2 regions of the Burkholderia sp. KL41 genome follow, and region 2 is predicted to be linked to the other one. Evidence: predicted binding sites of a transcription regulator. Region 2 holds the regulator's gene; the other holds the start of a gene.
The links. The regulator HrcA, encoded in region 2, represses chaperone genes, less so after heat shock. The targets are predictions, from matches to a motif close to TTAGCACTCNNNNNNNNNGAGTGCTAA.

Region 1 (7,841 bases), 1.2 Mb from region 2:
GCCGCCGTCGGCGATCGCCTGGTGGCCGCGGTTCTGCAGGATCAGGCGGCCCGTCGCGCAGGCCGCGCCGTCGGCGCCGAGGTCGGCGCACGGCACGCCGGCCGAGGCCGCGTGATTGTTGTCGACGGTGACGCGCAGCGCGAGGCCGTTCGACAGCCGCGCCGCGAGATCGGCCGGCGGCACGGTTGGACGGGCGGCACCGGCTGCCGCGACCGCCGCACTCGACGCGGGCAGCGCGCCGAGCGCGACCGGCGGCAGTGCCGCGATCAGCACGCCGGCAAACAGGGTGGACAAGGTTCGGCTCATGCGGACTCCTGAGAAAAAAGGGGGGCGTAGCGGCGTCACGGGATGACGTCGCTGCGGGCGGGTCTTTCAACGGAGCTGCGGGGACAACAGGGTGCGCGGGCGATGCGGCTGCCCTGCGCGCAGTCGGCACGCGGATGCGTGCGTTACGGAACGGGCGGCGGGCAGGCGTGCCGGTCGGATCGGCGCGGACGGGTGCGTGTCCTCATCGGCCGGGCACGATGGCGGCCGCGGCTGCGGACGACGCTGACCCTGACGCGGTGGCGACGCGCCCGATGACAAAGGCGCACGCGCGGCCGGCGCGGACGACGGCGGCGCGGGTCGTGGACGAAGCGCAACCGGCCGCCGCGCGGCGACGGCGAGATGGCGCGCACGCGCGCGCCGCATACGGGATTCGCATGTCTCCCCCACCCAGGTGGATTCGGCCTGTCAGCGGCCGTGTCCAAAGATCTTATGAAACCTTTTATTGGTATTCAAGTGGTATCAATCTGGCGCTAAATTGGCATCGGCGTGTCCGGCTTGTCCGGCCTGCCGGGGCGAAAAAAAACCTCGCGCGAGGCGAGGTTCCTTCCGGGCGGCGGCAGCCCGATCGGCCGAACGCGTCAGTTGCGGGGTACGCGTGCTTCCTGCGTCTTCTGCCGTGCTTCGAGCCACATCGCATTGACGATGCCGAACGACAGCGCGACGCCGATACCGAGAATCCAGCTGAAATACCACATGATCCGACTCCTTGCGAAACGGGGGCGGCGGGGCGCCTGCGCGCCCCGGCCGGGTTCAATACATCGAATGCGTGTTCTCTTCGAGCACCTCGCGCGTGACCTTGCCGCGCATCACGCGATACACCCAGCTCGTGTAGAGCAGGATGAGCGGCAGGAACACGATCACCGCGAACAGCATCACCTGCAGCGTCATGTGGCTCGACGTCGAATCCCACACGGTCAGGCTGCTTCTCGGGTCGAGCGACGACGGCATGATGAACGGGAACATCGAGAAGCCGGCGGTCAGGATCACGCCGACGATCATCAGCCCCGTGCAGAAGAAGGCCGTCTTTTCCTGCTTCGAGCCGGCGAGCAGCATCGCCAGCAGGCCGCCCGCGATCCCGACGACGGGCGCCGCGATCATCCACGGGAATTCGCCGTAGTTCGCGAGCCACAGGCCCGAGCCCGCGGCGACGTCCTTGAGCAGCGGGTTCGCGACCGTATCGGTCGGCGCGGCGTGCGTGATGTGGAAGCCGCCGACATACGATGCGATCAGCACGCCGGCCAGCACGAACAGCACGACGGCGAGGAACGACGCCACGCGCAGCGCGATCGATGCGCGGCGCGCGATCACGCCTTCCGTCTTCATCTTGATGAAGGCCGCACCGTGTGCGACGAGCATCGTGAGGCTGACGAGCCCGCACAGCAGCGCGAACGGGTTCAGCAACGCCCAGAAGCCGCCGTAATAGGTCACGCGCAGGTCGCTGTCGAACTTGAACGGCACGCCTTGCAGCAGGTTGCCGAACGCGACGCCGAACACGAGCGCCGGCACGAAGCCGCCGACGAACAGGCCCCAGTCCCAGCCCGCGCGCCAGCGCGGGTCAGGGCGCTTGCTGCGGTAGTCGAAGCCCACCGGCCGGAAGAACAACGCGAACAGCACGAGCAGCATCGCGAAGTAGAAGCCGGAGAACGACGCCGCGTAGACGAGCGGCCAGGCCGCGAACATCGCGCCGCCGGCCGTGATCAGCCACACCTGGTTGCCTTCCCACGTCGCACCGACGGTGTTGACGATGATGCGGCGTTCCTCGTCGGTCTTGCCGAGGAACGGCAGCAGCGCGGTCGCGCCCATGTCGAAGCCGTCGGTGACGGCGAAGCCGATCAGCAGCACGCCGACGAGCAGCCACCAGATCACCTTGAGAGTTGCATAGTCCATAGCGATTCCTTGTTCCGTTTCAGGTGCGTGCTCAGGCCGGGGCGCGCTCGCTGGCCGCCTCGAGTTCGTGGTGATAGCGGCCGGTATGCAGCGACGACGGGCCGAGGCGCGCGTACTTGAACATCAGCTTGATCTCGATGACGAACAGTGCCGTGTAGAACGCGATGAAACCGGCGAGGCTCAGGTACAGGTCCGTCGACGTCAGGCTGGACGCGGACAGATGCGTCGGCAGGATGCCCGCGATCGTCCACGGCTGGCGGCCGAGCTCGGCGACGACCCAGCCGAATTCCGCGGCGAGCCACGGCAGCGGGATTGCCCACACCGCATAGCGCAGGAACCAGCGGCGGTTGTCCTGCAGCAGCTCGCGGCGCGCGCAGAACCAGAACGCGGCTACGAAAGTCGCGAGGAACAGGATGCCGAGGAACACCATCATCCGGAACGAGAAGAACACGGGCGCGACCGGCGGGATGGTCTTCTTCGCGGCGGCCTTGATCTGCTCCGGCGTCGCATCGGTCACGTTCGGCGTGAACTGCTTGAGCATCAACCCGTAGCCGAGATACTGCTTGTGCTGGTCGAACGATGCGCGGGTCGCGTCGCTCGTGTCGCCTTCCTTGATCTTCTGCAATGCGCCGTACGCGACCATCCCGCTCTGGATGTGCTCCTCGCTGCGCTTCGCGAGCTCGCGCAGGCCGATCACCGGTTCGTCGATCGAGCGCGTCGCGATCAGGCCGAGCGCGTACGGGATCTTGATCGCGTAGTCGGTGCGCTCTTCCTTCTGGTTCGGAATGCCGATCAGCGTGAACGAGGCCGGCGCCGGCTGGGTTTCCCATTCCGATTCGATCGCGGCGAGCTTCATCTTCTGCACTTCGCCGGTCGTATAGCCCGACTCGTCGCCGAGCACGATCACGCAAAGCGTCGACGCAAGACCGAAGCCGGCCGCGACCGCGAACGAGCGCAGTGCGAAGTCGGTGTCGCGCTTCTTCAGCAGGTACCACGACGAGATGCCGAGCACGAACATCGCGGCCGTCACGTAGCCGGCCGACACGGTGTGCACGAACTTCACCTGCGCGACCGGGTTGAACAGCACGTCGAACAGGTTCGTCAGCTCCATGCGCATCGTCTGGTAGTTGAACTCGGCGCCGACCGGGTTGTTCATCCAGCCGTTGGCGACGAGGATCCACAGCGCGGACAGGTTCGAGCCCAGCGCGACGAGGAACGTGACCATCAGGTGCTTGACCTTCGACAGGCGGTTCCAGCCGAAGAAGAACAGGCCGACGAACGTCGATTCGAGGAAGAACGCCATCAGGCCTTCGACCGCGAGCGGCACGCCGAAGATGTCGCCGACATAGTGCGAGTAGTACGACCAGTTCGTGCCGAACTGGAATTCGAGCGTGATGCCGGTCGTCACGCCCATCGCGAAGTTGATCCCGAACAGCTTGCCCCAGAACTGGGTCATGTCCTTGTAGACCTGTTTGCCGGTCATCACGTAGACGGCTTCCATGATGACGAGCAGCCAGGACAGGCCGAGCGTCAGCGGCACGAACAGGAAGTGGTAGAGCGCCGTGATGCCGAACTGCAGACGCGACAGATCGACGACTTCGCTACTTATCATGGTGGTCTCCCTCGGTGGGTGCAGGCGCCGGCACCGAGAGCAGCTTCTCGGCGACGGCGGCAGGCGGAAGCGACATGTGCTCGGCCTGCGGATGATTGAAGAATGCGTATTTGAGCGACATCAGGAGGATCAGCTTGACGATCAGCACCAGGCTGATGTCGCGGGCGAGGGTCGGGCCGCGTGCCCACGCGGCGATGCGCGCGCGCCAGCCGATCGAACCGGCCGGCCGCGGGGGAGGCGGCGCTGGCTCTTTATTGATCGAGATCAAGGCGATTTTCCTGAATCGACTTACGTCGGAATTGGGGCGACTTTACGTCGGATTTATGACGGCCGTGAAGCTGTTTTAATCCTTTTGCGCCTGACATGCCAATTTTAAAAGGACGGCTTTCCGCTGCCGAGTGCTGCGCTGCGGCAGACCGTCGCGAAACACGGCCCGAAACTTGAGGCAGATCAAGCTTATGCGGAAGGGGCCCGCGAACCGTCCAATACCTGATCAAACAGGTCGATTAATCGACGGAGAAACGAGCGAAGAGGCGGGCGGAAAGGCGAGTGATAAACCGGCCAAAAACCGGTGAAAAAGGCGGGCAAAAAAAACGCTGCCGGTCAGGCAGCGGTTTTCGATGAGGCGCTTTGAATCGCCAGTGATTTACGCGTATTCGGCGAGGGCAGTGCGCATCTTTTTCATTGCGCTCGCCTCGATCTGGCGGATGCGTTCCGCCGACACGCCGAACTCGGCGGCGAGATCGTGCAGCGTCGAGCCGCCCGAGCCGTCGTCGTCGACGTGCAGCCAGCGCGCCTCGATGATGCGGCGGCTGCGCGCGTCGAGCGCGTCGAGTGCCTGCGCGATGCCGTCCGTCTGCAGCGAGTCGCGCTGACGCGCGGCGAGCACGGCGGTCGGTTCGTTGTGCGAGTCGGCCAGGTAGGCGATCGGTGCGTACGACTCCTCGCCGTCTTCGACCTGCCCTTCGAGCGCGATATCGCCGCCCGACAGGCGCGTTTCCATTTCGGTCACGTCTTCGCGCTTGACGTTGAGCTCTTGTGCGAGGCCGTCGATTTCCTCGGGCGTCATCGCCTGCATGCTCTTCTTGTGGCTGCGCAGGTTGAAGAACAGCTTGCGCTGCGCCTTCGTCGTCGCGACCTTCACCATGCGCCAGTTGCGCAGGATGTACTCGTGGATCTCGGCCTTGATCCAGTGGATCGCGTACGACACGAGACGCACGTTCTGGGCCGGATCGAAGCGCTTCACGGCCTTCATCAGGCCGATGTTGCCTTCCTGGATCAGGTCGCCGTGCGGCAGGCCGTACCCGAGATAGTTGCGCGCGATCGACACGACGAGCCGCAGGTGCGACAGCACGAGGCGGCGTGCCGAGTCGAGATTGTTGCTTTCGCGGAATTCGGTCGCGTACTGGCGTTCCTCTTCTGCCGTCAGCAGCGGAATGCGATTGACGGCCTGGATGTACGCGTCGATGTTGCCAAGCTGGCCCGGCAACATTGATTGAGCTGCGAGCGCCAGCGAGCCTGCCGATTCGGCCTTGGCCGGCGTCGGGCTCAGGATGTTCGGGAGGGTCAGGGCGTTGCTCACTAAAAACTCCTTTGGAATCAGGGACAAACCCCCGGTCTCGAATGAGATTCCGTGGGGCATCTTAGCACTCCCGCAAGCTGAGTGCTAATTCCTTAGAGCAAGCGTGGGCATCGGAGTTCCCGTTTTTCTATCGAGTTAGTCGAGTCGATAGTCTATTCTGCGACAGGGGACGCGCGGCGAAGTTCCGTAAGCCGTTGTTTCAGATGGTAATCAGTAGACGATTTCAATTTTTGTTGTTTTGGAAGGAAGCCATTTCGCTTCGTGATGCCGATCCGAAAAGTCCTTTACCATACCATTCAGTTCGCTTGAGCCGGCCGAAGCGGCAGGTTCCATTCAACCCACAAAGTTGGAGTGTCAGATGAACAATAAGAAGAATCGCCGGCCCCGCAGCCGGCTTGTCCTGCACGCGATGCTGGCGGCGTCCCTTCTGGGAGGATCGGGCGCGGCATTCGCGGATCGATGGGGGATTCAGGCGGGCGGCGGTTTTTCGGATCGCCACGGGGTCGACAAGGGCGATCTCGGCGTGGTGTGGGATCCGGGCTGGAACTGGTGGGAAATGGGCGGTTGGCACTTCGCGTTCGTCGTGGAAGGGCACGCCGGCTACTGGCACACGGGCGGCAACGTTCACGGCAGCATCGGCGAATTCGGCGTGACGCCGCTGTTCCGCTTCATCAAGAGCGCCGGGGAGATTCGCCCGTTCATCGAGGCCGGCGGCGGCGTCCGGCTGCTGACGCACCCGACGATCTCGGATCATTTCTCGCTGGGAACGGCGTTCCAGTTCTCGCCGACCGCGGGGGTGGGCGTGCAGTTCGGCCAACGGCAACAGTATCAGGTCGGCTACCGTTTTGAACATGTGTCTAACGCGGGTATCAAAGAGCCGAATCCTGGTATAAATTTCCACCAGTTCTACGTGCAGTACAACTTCTGATCCGCACGCCCGCGCACGGCGTGCGCGTTGCCGAGGAGTCAGGCGATGGCGAAGGTGATCGATGCGATCCGCGCGCTCGAGCGCGATCGGTTCCGGGCGATGGTGGACGGCGACGGCGAGGCGCTCGGCGCGCTTTTGTCGGACAAGGTGTTCTTCGTGCACACCAACGGCAAACGCGAAACCAAGCAGCAGTTCATCGACGCCATCGTCGCCGGCCGCCGCCGCTATCGCCAGATCGAAATCCAGTCGCAGGATGTGCTGCCCGTCGGCGATGAAACCTGCGTCGTCACCGGGCGCGCGTTGATCGAGATGGAAACGAACAACGGCGGCCTGGTCTTCCCGATTGCGTATACCTCCGTCCACACCCACGAACAGGGCCGCTGGAGCCTGTTCGCGTGGCAGGCGACGCGGTGCGCGACCGAGACATGAGCGCGCGTGGCGCCCGTTTTCATGTCCCGATCGAAGCGGCCTTCTGGGCCGCTTTTTGCTGCCTCGTGCGGCGCGGATCGCGCGGCGCACGAGCGGTCACGCACCGCTCGCTGACGTTTGAACCCTGAAACGGAACCGGCCGTCAGGCCGCCGCGCGGCGATCCGCGCAGTGCCATGCCGAGCGATTGATCGCGCTGACGAGCGCATCGAGCGCGGCGCCCGCCGCATCGGCGTGCAGGCCGACGCCGTGCCGCAGCGGCGCATCGCCGACCCGGCAACCCACCGATACCGCGAGCCGCCCGTCCGTCGTGCGCGCGTGTTCGCACGAAGCAATGTCGATCGCGACGCCGGCGGCGGCCGCGAATGCCGCGGCCAAACGTCGCACGGCATCGTCAGGCGCGATATCCGCCGCGGGCGCCGTCGCGATCTCGCGGTTCTGCCAGCGCGCGCCGTTGCCGTGGCGCGCGGCCGGGCCGTCGGTCTCGAAGAATTCGCGCGCGAACAGCGCGCAGATCGCGTCGCCCGTCACTTCCTCTCCCGACGCGTCGGCAAGCGTCTGCACCGCGTGGCTGAATTCGATCTGCACGCGCCGCGTCGGCGTGAAGCCCATCCCGCGTTCGAGCAGGAACGTCGCGCCGCCCTTGCCGGACTGGCTGTTGACGCGGATCACCGCGTCGTAGCTGCGGCCGAGGTCGGCCGGGTCGATCGGCAGGTACGGCACTTCCCACGGCGCGTCGGGGCGCTGCTGCGCGAAGCCCTTGCGGATCGCGTCCTGGTGCGAACCGGAGAACGCGGTGAACACGAGGTCGCCCGCATACGGATGGCGCGGATGCACCGGAATCTGGTTGCAGCGTTCGACGACGCGGCGCACCGCGTCGATGTCGGAGAAATCGAGGCCAGGATCGATGCCCTGCGTGTAGAGGTTCAGCGCGAGCGTGACGAGATCGACGTTGCCGGTACGCTCGCCGTTGCCGAACAGGCAACCCTCGATGCGGTCGGCGCCCGCGAGCAGCGCAAGTTCGGCCGCCGCGACCGCCGTGCCGCGGTCGTTGTGCGGATGCACGGACAGCACGATG
Region 2 (7,841 bases):
AGTCCCGCTGCACTACACTCCACTCAAGCGTCGGAAAAGCGTGTTTACCCTTAGCTGACCGACGCCTTACAACCACCACCTGGCGCCGTTTTCACCCCTTCTCGAGGGGAGTACCGTGAAACTGACCTTTGCGATATCGGTGGTCGCGCTGGTACTCATTGCCGGCACCACCACCATCTGCCTGTCGGGAGCCGTGACCGACCGCACGACCGAATACGGGAGCGCGCGGGCGACGTTCGACCAGATGTTCAGCTCCCACCAGAAAATCTGTCGATGATGCGCCGGTCGCGCTTCGTCGGCCGGCCGTGCAATTCGGCCGCCGGCTCGCGATACGTGCGACGCCGCTCCAGTTCGGCGAGCCGCGCGGCCCGCCCCGCTTCCGTTTCCTCGTAAAGCGTCTGCGCGACGCTCGCCGGCCCGCGCACGTCGCACACGCCGAGGACGGCAATGTGCCAGACGATGCCGTCGATCGCAATTTCGACCTCGTCGCCCACGCGCACTTCCTTCGCCGGCTTGACTGCAGCCCCGCCGATCTTCACGTGCCCCTTGTCGACCGCGTCGGTCGCAAGCGAGCGCGTCTTGAAGAACCGGGCCGCCCACAGCCATTTGTCGATGCGCAGCTTCGCGCCCGGTTCGGTCGAAATCTTGTAATTCATCGCACCTCACCCGCCGTTTCCGGCTGCGCGGCCTTGACCGGCCAGCCCTGCAGATTTTCGGCGACGATCTCGCCGAGCGCGCCGATCCACGCGGGCGCGCCGTTCAGGCACGGAATCCGGTGGAACGCCTTGCCGCCACCGGCGAGGAACTCGTCGCGCACTTCCATGCCGATCTCCTCGATCGTCTCCAGGCAATCGGCCGTGAAACCGGGACAGAACACGTCGGCCCGCTGTACGCCGGCCTCGCCGAACTCGCGCAGCGTCGGCGCGGTATAAGGCTGCAGCCATTCGGCCTTGCCGAAACGCGACTGGAACGTGACGCGGCACTCGGTTGTCGACAGCCCGAGCGCGGCCATCAGCAGCGCACCCGTCTGCTGGCACTGGTCGTGATAGGGATCGCCGAGGTCGAGCGTGCGCTTCGGCACGCCGTGAAAGCTCAGCACGAGCTTGTCGCCGGCCGCGAAGTCCGGCCGGCCGTGCTGCGCCCAATACTGGCGCACCTGCTCGGCCAGCGCGTGGATATAGGCCGGATGGTCGGCGTAGTGCCGTATCGTGCGCACCTCCGGCTGGTTGCGCATGCGCGAAAGCGCGTCGAATGCGGCGTCGAATGCGGTGGCCGTGGTCGACGCCGAGTATTGCGGATACATCGGCATCAGCAGCACGCGCTCGACGCCGGCGCGCTTGAACTGCGCGAGCGCGTGCGAAATGTTCGGACTGCCGTAGCGCATCGCGTAGTCGACCTGCACTTGATAACCGTTCGACGCGAGCAGGTGCCGCACGCCGTCGGTCTGGCGCACGGTATGCACGCGCAGCGGCGAGCCCTCGGGCATCCAGACGGCCGCGTATTTCTTCGCGGACGCACGGCCGCGCAGCGGCAGGATCAGCGTGCGCAGCAGCACCTGCCAGATGGCCTGCGGAATCTCGACGACCCGCGGATCCGACAGGAATTCGGCCAGATAGCGCCGCACGGCACGCGGCGTGGGCGCATCGGGCGTGCCGAGATTGATCAGCAGCACACCGATGCGATGGGCGGCCGCGATACTCGAAGGCGGCTCAAGATCGAAACGCATGGGCAAGAACGTGCTCGGGGCACGGGACCGGACGGCTCTCAATTATAGCGGGCCGCCTCGCGCCGGTCGGCTGGCCGTTCGGCCGACTGTCGGCGCACGCGGCGCCGCGGCACGATGACGGGGCGGGATCGGGCTGGCGCTCGCAGGCTACTGCTGGCTCAGCGTGAGCGACAGCAGCCGCGCGGTGATGTCGACGATCGGGATCACGCGGTTGTACGCCATGCGGGTCGGGCCGATCACGCCGAGCGTGCCGACGATCTGCCCGTTCACCTCGTAAGGGGCGGTAACGACGCTCATTTCCTCGATCGGCACGAGTGTCGATTCGCCGCCGATGAAGATCTGCACGCCCTGGGCGTGGCTCGACACGTCGAGCAGTTGCAGGAGGCCCGTCTTTTGGTCGAATACGTCGAACAGCTTGCGCAGCCGGGCCATGTCGGACGACAGATCCGCCACCTCGAGCAGGTTGCGCTCGCCGGAAATCAGCACGGTGTCCTCGGTGTCGGGCACCTCGGTGCTGGCCGTCACGGCCGCATGCATCAGCGTGGTCATGTCGCCGCGCAACTGGTCGATCTCGTCGCGCAGGCGACGGCGCACCTCGTCGAACGACAGCCCGGCGAAATGCGCGTTGATGTAGTTGGACGCCTCGGTCAGTTGCGACGGCGAGTAGTCGCGCGGCGTCGCGAGCATCCGGTTCTGCACGTCGCCCTCGGGCGTCACGATGATCAGCAGGATGCGCTTGTCCGACAGGCGCATGAACTCGATCTGCTTGAACACGTGGCTGCGGCGCGGCGTCAGCACGACGCCCGCGAACTGCGACAGGTTCGACAGCACGCTCGCCGCGGCCGCCACGACGCGCTGCTGCGGCTCGCCGGCCTGCAGCGTGTTCTGCACCTGCCGCGCGACGGCCTCTGCGTCGATCGGCACCTCGACCGTCAGCATCGTGTCGACGAACAGCCGGTAGCCGCGCGGCGTCGGCACGCGGCCGGCCGACGTGTGCGGGCTCGACACGAGGCCGAGCTCCTCCAGGTCGGACATCACGTTGCGGATCGTCGCCGGGCTCAGCTCGAGCCCGGAGTAACGGGACAACGTGCGCGATCCGACTGGCTGACCGTCGGCGATATACCGTTCGATCAGGGTTTTCAGGAGGGTTCGTGCGCGAGGATCTAGCATGGTGGAAAATTTTAGCGCAACCGCGCGACCGCGGCGAGTGGCGTCAGCCACCGATGCGCGGGCCGACCCGATCCGGCCCCGTCAGCGAACAGCCGGTTCTTTTCGTCAACGAGCTATGGTGTAATGCCGGCATGAAAACCGGTAATCAGTTCAACACTGTCGCGCTCGTCGGCCGGAGCAACACGCCGAACATCGCCGAGCCGCTCGCCACGCTGGCCGCCTGCATTGCCAAGCGGGGCTTCGAGGTCGTCTTCGAAGCCGAGACCGCGCGCGAGATCGGCATCACCGGCTACCCGGCGCTGACCCCGGCCGAAATCGGGGCGCGCGCCGACGTGGCGGTCGTACTGGGCGGCGACGGGACGATGCTCGGCATCGGCCGTCAGCTCGCGCCGTACAAGACACCGCTGATCGGGATCAACCACGGGCGGCTCGGCTTCATCACCGATATCGCGGCGGCCGACATGCAGGCACTCGTCCCGGTGATCCTGTCGGGCAAGTTCGAGCGCGAGGAGCGCTCGCTGCTCGAGGCCCGGATCATGCGCGACGGCGAACCGATCTACCACGCGCTCGCGTTCAACGACGTCGTCGTGAACCGCAGCGGTTTCTCCGGGATGGTCGAGCTGCGCGCGTCGGTCGACGGCCGGTACATGTACAACCAGCGTTCGGACGGCCTGATCGTCGCCACGCCGACCGGCTCGACCGCTTACGCGCTGTCGTCGGCCGGCCCGATCCTCCATCCGCAGCTGCAGGGCATCGTGCTCGTGCCGATTGCGCCGCACGCGCTGTCGAACAGGCCGATCGTACTGCCCGACGATTCGAAGATCGCGATCCAGATCGTCGGCGGGCGCGACGTCAACGTGAACTTCGACATGCAGTCGTTCACGTCGCTCGAACTGAACGACACGATCGAGGTGCGCCGCTCGAAGCACACGGTGCCGTTCCTGCATCCGATCGGCTACAGCTATTTCTCGACGCTGCGCAAGAAGCTGCACTGGAACGAACACGCCTCGAACGAAGACGACAAGGCGTCCTGACGCCGCTCCGCCCGACACCATGCTCCGCCACCTCTCGATCCGCGACTTCGTCATCGTCGCCGCGCTCGATCTCGAATTCGACAGCGGCTTTTCCGTCTTTTCCGGTGAAACCGGCGCCGGGAAATCGATCCTGATCGACGCCCTCGCCCTCGCGCTCGGCGAACGTGCCGACGCGAGCGTCGTGCGCACCGGCTGCGGCCGCGCCGACATCACCGCCGAATTCACGCCGCACGACCGCGTCGCGCGCTGGCTCGACGAACACGCGTTCGACACCGAGGACACCGTGATGCTGCGCCGCGTGATCGACGCGAACGGCCGGTCGCGCGCGTTCATCAACGGCACCAGCGCGACGCTCGCGCAGCTGCGTGAACTCGGCGAAATGCTCGTCGACATCCACGGCCAGCATGCGCACCAGCTGCTGATGCGGCCCGACGCGCAGCGCGAGCTGTTCGACACGCACGCAGGGCTCGTCGCCGATGCGGCGAACGTCGCGCGCGCGTGGCGCGTGTGGCGCGACGCGACGCAGGCGATCGAGGCCGCGAAGGCGCACGAGCGGGAGCTGCAGCTCGAACGCGAAAAGCTCGCGTGGCAGCTCGCCGAGCTCGACAAGCTCGCGCCGCAGCCCGGCGAATGGGACGAAGTCAGCAACGAGCACAAGCGCCTGTCGCATTCGGCGAACCTGATCGACGGCGTGCGCGGCGCACTCAACGCGTTGTCCGAGGCCGACGACGCGATGCTCGCGCAGCTCGGCGCGATCGTGTCGAAGCTGCGCAGCCTGGCCGACTACGACACCTCGCTCGGCGACGCGCTCGCGTCGCTCGAACCAGCCGAGATCCAGCTGCAGGAAGCCGTCTACTCGCTGTCGCACTATGCGCAGCGCGTCGATCTCGATCCCGAGCGGCTCGCGCAGGTCGAAACGCGCCTCGATGCGCTGCACTCGACCGCCCGCAAGTTCCGGTTGCCGCCCGACACGCTGCACGAAGAACACGCGGCACGCCGCGCGCAGCTCGCCGCGCTCGACGCGGCCGCCGATCTCGGTGCGCTCGAGGCGACGCAGGCCAAGGCGCGGGAAGCCTATCTCGCCGATGCCAGGCATCTGTCGAAGGCGCGCGCGCAGGCCGCCAAGGCGCTCGGCACGGCCGTCACGGCCGGCATGCAGGAACTGTCGATGGCGGGCGGAAGCTTTGAAGTCGCGCTCGTCCCGCTCGCCGACGGCGGCCCGCACGGGCTCGAGCAGGTCGAATTCCGGGTCGCCGGCCACCCCGGCGTGCCGCTGCGGCCGCTCGCGAAGGTCGCGTCGGGCGGCGAACTCGCGCGGATCAGCCTTGCGCTCGCAGTGATCGCAAGCGCGGCGAGCCCGACGCCGACGCTGATCTTCGACGAAGTCGATACGGGGATCGGCGGCGGCGTCGCCGAAGTGGTCGGCCGCCTGCTGCACCAGCTCGGGCGCGATCGCCAGGTGCTGTGCGTGACGCACCTGCCGCAGGTCGCCGCGCGCGGCGACCACCACTTCCAGGTCGCGAAGGGCGCCGACGAGCGCGGCGGCACGGTGTCGACGGTCGTCGCGCTCGACCGCGCCAACCGGATCGAGGAAGTCGCGCGGATGCTCGGCGGGCTCGAGATCACGGCCACGACGCGCAAGCACGCGAAGGAAATGCTGGCGGCCTGACGCGGGCACCGCGTCGGCCGAATGCAAAAAGACCGGCGCATGCGCCGGTCTTTTTTTACCGCACGGCCGCTCGCCCGACCGCGCCCGCCCTGCTCCGCGAGTTCGAACGCCCGATTCGAACACCCGACTCAAACGCCCGTTTCAGCCGTCCCGAACACGCGCGCCCACAGCGCCGTCACGGCTGCGCGCTCGTCGGCCACCACGGCCGGATCGACCCGCGCCTTCTCCATCCCGTCGAGCCGCAGCTTGTGCTGCAGCTTCCGGTACTTCCGGTAGGCCGCGCCGACGCGCTCGGCCTCGTCCTCGCCCATCAGCCCGAAGCGCGCGACCTCGCGCAGCAGCGCGATGTTGCCCGTGTTGCGGATCAGCTCGGCGTCGCTCGACGCGTGCAGCAGCACCCAGTACTGGACGATGAATTCGATGTCGACCATCCCGCCGCGATCGTGCTTCAGGTCGAACAGGTCGGTCTGGTTCGGATGGCCGGCAAACACCTTGCCCCGCATGTCGACAATCTCCTTCGCGAGCACGCCGCCGTCGCGCGGCGTCGTCAGCACCTGCTGGCGGATCGCCTCGAAGTCAGCGCCGATCTGCGCGTCGCCCGCGCTGTAGCGGGCACGCGTCAGCGCCTGGTGCTCCCACACCCACGCGGTGTTCGCGGCATCGCCCTCGCGCAGCTGGTAGCGGCGGAACGCATCGAGATCGGTGACGAGCAGCCCGGCCTCGCCGTTCGGCCGCAGCCGCAGGTCGATGTCGAACAGCGCGCCGGCCCCGGTCGCCGTGGTGAGCCACGTGATGAGCCGCCGCGTGAAGGTCGTGTAGACGTCCGCCGAGCGCTCGTCCGCGTCGTCGTACAGGAAGATCAGGTCGAGATCGGATGCGTAGCCGAGCTCCTTGCCGCCCAGCTTGCCGTACGCGATCACCGCGAACTTCGGCACGTCGCGATGGCGCTTCGCGAGCTGGGACCAGACGACTTCGATCGTCACGTCGAGCACCGCGTCGGCCAGCTCGGACAGCCGGTCGCTCACGTGCTCGACCGACAGCTGCCCGGCCAGGTCGATCAGCAGGATCCGGAACACCTCCGCGTGCTGCGCGTGCCGCAGCAGGTCCATCTGCTGCTCGGGGCCGTCGGCCGCCGCGAGGCGCGCGCGCAGCGCGTCCTTGAACGCAGGCCAGTCGAACGGGCTCGCGATCGCCTCGTCGTCGAGCAGCTCGTCGAGCAGCTGCGGGTGGCGGATCAGGTAACCGCCGCCCCAGCGCGTCGCGCCGAGCACCGACAGCACGCGGTCGAGCGCGGCCGGATACTCGGTCAGCAGCGCGAGATAGACGCCGCGCCGGCTGACCGTCTCGAGCAGGTCGAACAGGCGCACGATCGTGTCGTCGCGGCGTGCGGCGTCGATGTTCGGCGCGGCCTCGAGCGCCCGCTGCGCGACGCTGTCGAAGCGCTGCCGGCTCTTTTCCGGCAGGCCCATGTAGCGCGTCGATTGCCAGATCGCACGCAGCCGCGCGAGCACGGCGGCCGGATCGGCAAAACCGAGGCCGTCGAGGCGTGCGACCAGCGCATCGTCCTCGCCGTCGTCGCCCAACGCGCCGCTCCAGATCCATGCGGCGGCCGTGTCGTCACCCGCCGCGCAAGGGCCGCCGCCCTTCACCTTGTCCGCGAAGATCTGGTCGAACTGCGCCTCGACGAAGTTCCGGTGCTCATCCAGCACCGTCATCAGCGCCGCATAGTCGGCAAAGCCGAGCGACGCGGCCAGCGCCGCGCGTTCATCCGGCTCGACCGGCATCGCGTGCGTCTGCGCGTCGTTGCGGTACTGCAGCCGGTGCTCGAGCGTGCGCAGGAAGTTGTAAGCATCGGCCAGGCGCGCGCGCACGTCCTCGCCGATCAGCCCGCGCGCCTGCGCATGGCGCAGCACCGCGAGCGTCGGCCGCACGCGGAATTCCGCATCCTGGCCGCCCCGGATCAGCTGGAATACCTGCGCGCTGAACTCGATCTCGCGGATCCCGCCGCGCCCGAGCTTGATGTCGTCGGACTTGTCGGGCCGCATCGACGCGCGGCGCGCGGCTTCCTGCCGGATCTGCTGGTGCAGCGAGCGGATCGCGCCGATCACGCCGAAATCGAGATAGCGGCGATACACGAACGGCTTGACGATCGACTCGAGCTGCGACTCCAGCCGTCGCGCCGCGTCGCTGTCGCCTTCCGACACGAGCCGCCCCTTGATCCACGCGTAGCGCTCCCACTCGC

Region 1: rpoH (RNA polymerase sigma factor RpoH) is a predicted target of HrcA. The motif match lies at 5,470-5,496, and genes of this name have one in related genera.

The regions. Positions count from the first base shown of each region.
Region 1 covers NZ_CM174446.1:3,350,993-3,358,833, reverse strand. The annotation lists gene PQB87_RS15820 (beta-N-acetylhexosaminidase) at 1-306, opposite strand, end outside; gene cydX (cytochrome bd-I oxidase subunit CydX) at 906-1,022, opposite strand; gene cydB (cytochrome d ubiquinol oxidase subunit II) at 1,078-2,214, opposite strand; gene PQB87_RS15805 (cytochrome ubiquinol oxidase subunit I) at 2,246-3,826, opposite strand; gene cydP (cytochrome oxidase putative small subunit CydP) at 3,816-4,100, opposite strand; gene rpoH (RNA polymerase sigma factor RpoH) at 4,473-5,408, opposite strand; gene PQB87_RS15790 (acyloxyacyl hydrolase) at 5,767-6,336, shown strand; gene PQB87_RS15785 (nuclear transport factor 2 family protein) at 6,382-6,765, shown strand; gene leuA (2-isopropylmalate synthase) at 6,908-7,841, opposite strand, start outside.
Region 2 covers NZ_CM174446.1:818,272-826,112, reverse strand. The annotation lists gene PQB87_RS03930 (hypothetical protein) at 116-277, shown strand; gene PQB87_RS03925 (RNA-binding S4 domain-containing protein) at 249-656, opposite strand; gene hemH (ferrochelatase) at 653-1,726, opposite strand; gene hrcA (heat-inducible transcriptional repressor HrcA) at 1,874-2,896, opposite strand; gene PQB87_RS03910 (NAD kinase) at 3,028-3,930, shown strand; gene recN (DNA repair protein RecN) at 3,950-5,599, shown strand; gene glnE (bifunctional [glutamate--ammonia ligase]-adenylyl-L-tyrosine phosphorylase/[glutamate--ammonia-ligase] adenylyltransferase) at 5,728-7,841, opposite strand, start outside.